Hymenobacter tibetensis: one gene and its partner. The protein of the gene in region 1 interacts with the protein of each later gene in a pairwise test. Links are inferred from orthologs where the notes say so. Each region holds a gene or a part of one and is shown on either strand. Other genes may lie near its edges.

Region 1 (3,253 bases):
GGTTGAGCTACTTTGCTGGCGACTTCAAGCTAGCCAAAAGTCACCTTGATATTCTCAAGGAAGCTACCACCCGCGAAATAGCCAACGACGCCATGCAGCTCAGCCTGCTCATCACCGACAATACCGCTATGGATACGGCTGGTGTTGCCCTGCGCGATTATGCGTCGGTGGAGCAGCTGGTGTTTCAGAACAAGCTGCCTGAGGCGTTGCGGGGCTTGGATGCCCTCCTACAGAAGTACCCCGGCCACGCCCTGCAGGACGATGCCTGGTTTCTGAAAGCGCAACTCCAACGCCGCACCGGTGAGTATCGGGCGGCTGTTACCACGCTCGAGAGAATCACCAACAACCCGAAGTACGACGTGCTCAGCGACGATGCCATGTTCTTGCTGGCCAGTATTCAGGAAGAAAATCTGCAAGACAAAGAGCAAGCGAAGAATCTGTACAACCAATTTTTGGCGAAGTACCCCGGCAGCATCTACGTAGCGGAAGCGCGCAAGCGGTTCCGGAAGCTGCGCGGCGACAGTTTGTAGCGTATCTGCCCAAGAACGCAACAACTCTAGCTCATACAGTGCGTGCGCTTCGCACGGGTGTTCTGTACGTTGCTGAGGGCAGCAAGCAGGGGCAGCCGAAGAATATAAATAGCAGGCCTAATGCCCCAATGAAAATCAGGTACATAACATTGTTGGAGAGGGTGTACTGGCTCTATTTACCAACCAACGCACGCGAGTTGGGCATGCAGGTAAACCACCTACTTCAAAGTGTAAGACACCAGCAACAACTGGGCGGGCGCGGTTTTCTTCGTACTTTTGAAGACAAGGCCGACCCCGGCAGCTGCTATGCACATGGAAAAACGATGGATTCGCAAGCCAGCGCCTGACGCTGAAAAGGTTCGGTCCTTGGCCGACGCATTGCGCGTCAAAGAAACCATTATAGCACTGCTTTGCCAGCGTGAGGTTTGCACGTTTGAAGAGGCCCGCGCCTACTTCCGTCCCAATCTGCGGGAACTACCCAACCCACTGCTGATGCGCGACATGGACCGCGCCGTAGCCCGCCTAACTTATGCGCTGCATGCCGGCCAGCGCGTGCTGATATTCGGCGACTATGACGTAGACGGCACCACCTCGGTAGCCGTGGTGTACAGCTACCTGCGCCGCTTCTTTGGGCCGGAGCGCATCGACTACTACATACCAGACCGTTACAAAGAAGGGTACGGGGTGTCAGAAGCGGGTATCGACTTTGCGGCCGACAACGACTTCGCCCTCATTATTGCCCTCGACTGCGGCGTGAAATCCGTGGACAAGGTGGTATATGCCAATGAGCGGGGAGTGGACTTCATCATCTGCGACCATCACCTGCCGGGCACCGAGCTACCTGCCGCCGTGGCCGTGCTTGATCCCAAGCGGGCCGGCTGCCAGTATCCGTTCAAAGAGCTTTCGGGCTGTGGCGTAGGCTTTAAGCTGATGCAAGCCTTCACCGAAGACCAGGGCTTGGATGAAGAACCGCTCTACGACCTGCTGGATCTGGTGGCGGTGAGTATTGCCGCCGACATTGTGCCTATCATGGGCGAAAACCGGACGCTGGCGTACCACGGCCTACGCTTGCTCAACGACCCCACCCGGCCTCAGCGCCCTGGCCTCGATGCGCTTCGTGAACTCGCCGGCTTGCAAACCGCTGAGTTGAACATCAGCAGCTTGGTATTTGGCTTCTCGCCGCGCATCAACGCCGCGGGCCGTATGGGAGACGCCAAACGTTCGGTGGCTATGCTGTTGGCTTCCAGCAAAGAGGAGGCTTTCGAGAAGGCTTCGGTGGTGGACAAGACCAACCAAGAGCGCCGCGGCTTCGACACCAGCATTACCAAGGAAGCTCTGGATATGATTGAGGCCGATGCGCTTTTTCAGGACGCCCATACCACGGTGCTCTACAAAGAGGACTGGCACAAAGGCGTGGTTGGTATCGTGGCCTCGCGCTGCCTCGACAAGTACTACCGCCCCACCATCATCCTGACGCATAGCAACGGCAAAGCCACTGGCTCGGCCCGCTCTGTGGCTGGGTTTGATGTGCACCAAGCCATTGAAGAGTGCGCCGACCTTCTGGATCAGTACGGGGGGCATATGTATGCCGCAGGTCTGACGTTGCCGGTTGAGAACCTGCCGGCCTTCCGGGCGAAGTTCGAGAGGATAGTAGCTAGCCGCATCCTGCCCGAGCAGATGATTCCGCCCGTAGATATTGACGCCGAACTTGATTTGAGCGACGTCACGAATGGCTTCTATAACCTGCTGCGCCAGATGGAGCCTTTCGGGCCCGGCAATGCCAACCCGACCTTCATGGCGCGCAACGTGTATGCCGCTCCCAACTCGGCGCGTGTAGTTGGGCAGTCACACCTTAAAATAGCCCTCACCCAAGACGGCCACCACGTGGTAGATGCCATTGGCTTTGGCCTTGGCGAGCATCTGCAACGTATTCAGGAGGGTGAGCCATTCAGTGTGTGCTATACCGTAGAAATCAACGAGTACCGGGGCGTCAGAACCTTGCAGCTGCGCGTAAAGGACATTCGCTGGGAATAAAGCAGCCTGCTTTGTGCGCAGGATGCTGCTCGCTATTCTTGTTTGCTAATCATGCGTGCGCTCCACCACACCCACCCAATTAGCACCAGCTGGAGCGGCAGCCGCAGCCACAACGCCCAAAGCGGGACCGACAAACCGGCTCCCTGCGTTTGCACCATGTACACGTTCGCCGGAAATACGGCCAGCAGCAGCAAAATCAGTCCCCAGCCTGCTGCCTGACGTGTAGCAGGCAATAGTAGTCCCAAGCCGCCTGCTACTTCGGCAGCGCCGCTCAGGTACACGAGCAGTAGCGGGGCCGGCAGATAAGGCGGCATGATGCGCACGTATGGTGCTGGCGCCACGAAATGCAGGATTCCGGCGCCCACAAAAATGAGCGCCAGTAGGTAAAGACTAGATTTGCGCAGTACGGACATGATAGGAGACACGAAGCAGAACCTTGGAGGCTATAAGTTGCAATGGATTTGGTGTGTAGCGGCTTGCCTTTAATTTATATTTCGGGGCGGCTTGAACTGTCTTCCCGCCATGCGTTGTCTGCCTGAGACGGTACTAGCACGCATCCTTGCTGATACGTGCATAGGAAATCCATACTTCCGGCCAGTGCTTCAGGTGTCTTTCGTACTAGGCTAGCTACACTACCGTTATCCTACTACCAGCTAACAACTATCCTGCCCGCGCCTTCTCTTACCTTT
Region 2 (3,422 bases), 2.0 Mb from region 1 along the record:
TACTATGCTATCCGACTTAAGCGAAGAACAACTGTTTCTGTACGACTTCATGAGTGACATTTCTGAGAGATGTTACTGTGCCGGCTGGTTGCTGAATTTGGAGTACGTGCTTTGGAATGCTGTGCTAACAGGACCTAGAAAATATGGCCACGGCATGATTACGCAAGAGGATATACATGAACTGCTGTCCTTGGCAAACCGCACGGATAGTTGGATCGTCTTCGATGATGAAACCGAGGAAACGGCCGTAGCGCTTAGTTTCTGGCGAGCTAAGTACCTGAATGATATTTCACTCGATTCGACTCTTATCAAAGGTTGAGGCAGCTAAGCAAATTCGGGCGAAACACCTGCTCACTACGCAACTGAAAAACGACTTTTTCTCACTGTATCTTTGTTGATTCCCTGCTGACCGACACGTCAGCGAAGTCAGTTTACTTACTCAGCGAGAATCAACAATTTGAAAGTCTGCATTGCCGAAAAGCCGAGCGTTGCCCGTGAAATAGCCACTGTACTCGGGGCCAACCGACGCATGGACGGTTACTATGAGGGCAACGGCTACCAGGTCACTTGGACATTCGGCCACTTCTGCCAGCTCCGGGAGCCCGAGGACTACCGCCCCGAATGGAAGCGTTGGAGCATCCACGACCTGCCCATGCTGCCCGAAACTTTCGGCATCAAGCTCATGCGCCGCGACGACGGTGTGGTGCGGCAATTCACGGTTATCAAAAATCTGCTGGCCAACGCCGAGGAAGTGATAAACTGCGGCGACGCCGGGCAGGAAGGGGAGGTGATTCAGCGGTGGGTGCTGATGGAAGCCAAGTACCGCAAGCCATTCAAGCGCCTCTGGATTTCGTCGCTCACCGAAGAAGCCATTCGCCAGGGCTTTGCCAACCTGCGCGACGGCGCCGAGTTCGACAAGCTCTACCAAGCCGGCAAAAGCCGCGCCGTAGGTGACTGGCTACTTGGCCTGAACGCCACGCGCTTGTTTACGCTCAAGTATGCGGCGGGTCAGCGGCAGGTGCTCAGCCTTGGCCGGGTGCAAACGCCCACGCTGGCGCTGCTGGTAGACCGGTACCACGAAATTCAGAACTTCAAGCCGGAGCCGTATTGGGTGTTGCGCACCGAGTACCGCGGCACCATGTTCAGCCACGTCGCGCCGCCCAAAAAGGGCAAGGCCGATGACGATGAACCCGACGAAAAGGCTCGCCTGAAAGCCCGCGGCTATTTCGTGAGCCAGGAAGAAGCCGATGCCGCCATGGCTGCCGTGAAGGACGTGCCACTCACGGTAACGGGTGTCGAAATCAAGAAGGGCTACGAAACGCCTCCTTCGTTGTTTGACCTGACTTCCTTGCAAGTGCAGTGCAACAACCAGCTGGGACTTTCGGCCGAGGACACGCTCAAGACAGTGCAGAGCCTCTACGAGAAAAAAGTGGTGAGCTACCCGCGCGTAGACACCACCTTCCTGCCCGACGACCAGTACGTGAAGATTCCCGACATTCTGCGGGGCTTGGGTGGCTACGCGGGCCTGACGGCGCCGCTGCTGGCCACCAAAATTCGCAAGAGCACCAAGGTTTTCAACAACAACAAAGTCACCGACCACCACGCCATCATCCCGACCGGCGCGAGTGCCGGCGGCCTCGGCGGTAACGAAAGCAGTGTCTACGACATCATTGTGCGCCGTTTCCTGGCTGCTTTCTACCCCGATTGCGAAGTCTCGAACACCACCGTAACGGCCGAAGCGGGTGGCTACCCGTTTCGGGTGCGCGGCCGCCAGATTTTGAATCCTGGCTGGCGCGTGGTGTACGGCGACCCCGAGAAGCAACAGGCGCCTTCCGCCCCCAAAGCGGCTGGGGAGGGTGAAGACGATGTGGTAAGCACGGTGCTGCCCAACTTCGTGAAAGACGAAACCGGCCCCCACAAGCCCCGCCTCGACCAGAAAGTAACGCAGCCCCCGCGCGAATACAGCGAGGCCATGCTGCTACGCGGTATGGAAACCGCCGGCCGCAACGTGGACGACGACGAGCTGCGGTTGGCCATGAAGGAAAACGGCATTGGGCGCCCAAGTACCCGCGCCGCCATCATCGAAACGCTGTTCAAGCGCGGCTACATCGTGCGCGACAAGAAGAAGATTCTGCCTACTGCCACTGGCGTTGAGCTTATCGGGCTTATCCGTAACCCCACGCTTAAGTCGGCGGAGCTGACCGGGCAGTGGGAGCGGAAGCTGCGCCAGATAGAAGCTGGCAACTTGGATGCTGGCTTGTTTTTGGATGAGCTCAAGCAGCTGGTGCGCGAAATGGTGATGGAAGTGAAGCAGGACGGCTCGGGCCGCGGCATCACCGTCAGCAAAACTGAGCTAGCCGACCTCACGGGCCAGAAGAAAGCCGCCGCCACCAAGGCTGCTCCGCCCAAAGCCGCCGCTACGCCAGCTGTTCCCGGTGCGCTTGGGCCGTGCCCGGCTTGCGGCAGTGGCCACGTGCTACGCGGCAAATCGGCGTTCGGCTGTTCGCGTTGGCGCGAAGGCTGCCAGTTCCGGCTACCTACCGAGTTCGAGGGCAAGAAGCTCACCGACAAGCAGATGCAGCCACTGTTAGTGAAGGGCCGTACGCCGGTTATCAAAAGCTTCTTGGACGATGCTGGCCAGAAGTTCGACGCGGCTGTTCGCCTTACGCCACAGCGTACGTTGGAGCTGGTGCGCGCGGCCGAAAGCAAGCCTACTACCGCCACCGACCCCGGCCAGATTCCGTGTCCGGTGTGCCGCCTTGGCCAAATGCTGAAGGGCAAAGCCGCGTATGGTTGCTCCCGCTTCCGCGAAGACTGCCAGTTCCGGGTACCCTTCGAGTGGGGCGGCAAAACCCTGAGCGACACGCAGATGAACCAGTTGTTGCGCAAAGGGAAAACCGGCGTCATACGTGGTTTTATATCGGCTAAGTCGGGGCAGCGGTACGAGGCGGTGCTACAAATCAGCCCTGAGGGTCGTATTGAGCCGGTATTCGGGCAGGGATAGAGAAGTAAGTTTCTGAAGCAGTATATTACTTATATGAATCAGTCAACTTTCTTGCCGCGCCTGGCCGCCTATTGCATAGGCTTACCTGTGGTGGTCATCCTCTATCTGTCTTCGCAGAGCATCATATCTAGGGAAGTGATGTTGCCACTTGTTGCGGTGGCTCTGTTTGTTGCCATTTGGGGACAAGCACGTATTCGGCGCTCTTATCCCCAGGATTTCAGCCAGCGGGTGGAATGGCAAGCTTTCGGAGTATTTCTGGTCCTGGTGATAATAGGGGCCGTATCCATCTTTGGATAGCAGCAAACTCAGTGGTTGGCTATGACGCCCCAACTCGGTAAACTCCTTGTTTTTCTCGGTTTAACCGTGGCGGCCCTTGGCGCTTTTATCTGGCTCGGGGGTGGCTCGTTGCTGAGCTGGT

What was found.
Region 2: the proteins of recJ (region 1) and MTX78_RS07805 interact in binary tests that used the Escherichia coli proteins (3 or more experiments, as listed by UniProt). The link is inferred for Hymenobacter tibetensis from one-to-one orthologs.

What each region holds. Positions count from the first base shown.
Region 1 is NZ_CP094669.1:13,765-17,017, forward strand. Bases 271-3,203 are described here. They hold recJ (single-stranded-DNA-specific exonuclease RecJ), read left to right. Parts: upstream 271-842; coding sequence 843-2,564; downstream 2,565-3,203. Other genes in these bases: MTX78_RS00065 (tetratricopeptide repeat protein), read left to right, coding at 271-530; MTX78_RS00075 (DoxX family protein), read right to left, coding at 2,597-2,977. Outside these bases: more of MTX78_RS00065, read left to right, coding at 1-270. UniProt on the Escherichia coli protein: Single-stranded-DNA-specific exonuclease.
Region 2 is NZ_CP094669.1:1,967,714-1,971,135, forward strand. Bases 129-3,230 are described here. They hold MTX78_RS07805 (type IA DNA topoisomerase), read left to right. Parts: upstream 129-457; coding sequence 458-3,004; downstream 3,005-3,230. Other genes in these bases: MTX78_RS07810 (hypothetical protein), read left to right, coding at 3,038-3,230. In the rest of the region: more of MTX78_RS07810, read left to right, coding at 3,231-3,301; MTX78_RS07815 (DUF2905 domain-containing protein), read left to right, coding at 3,323-3,422.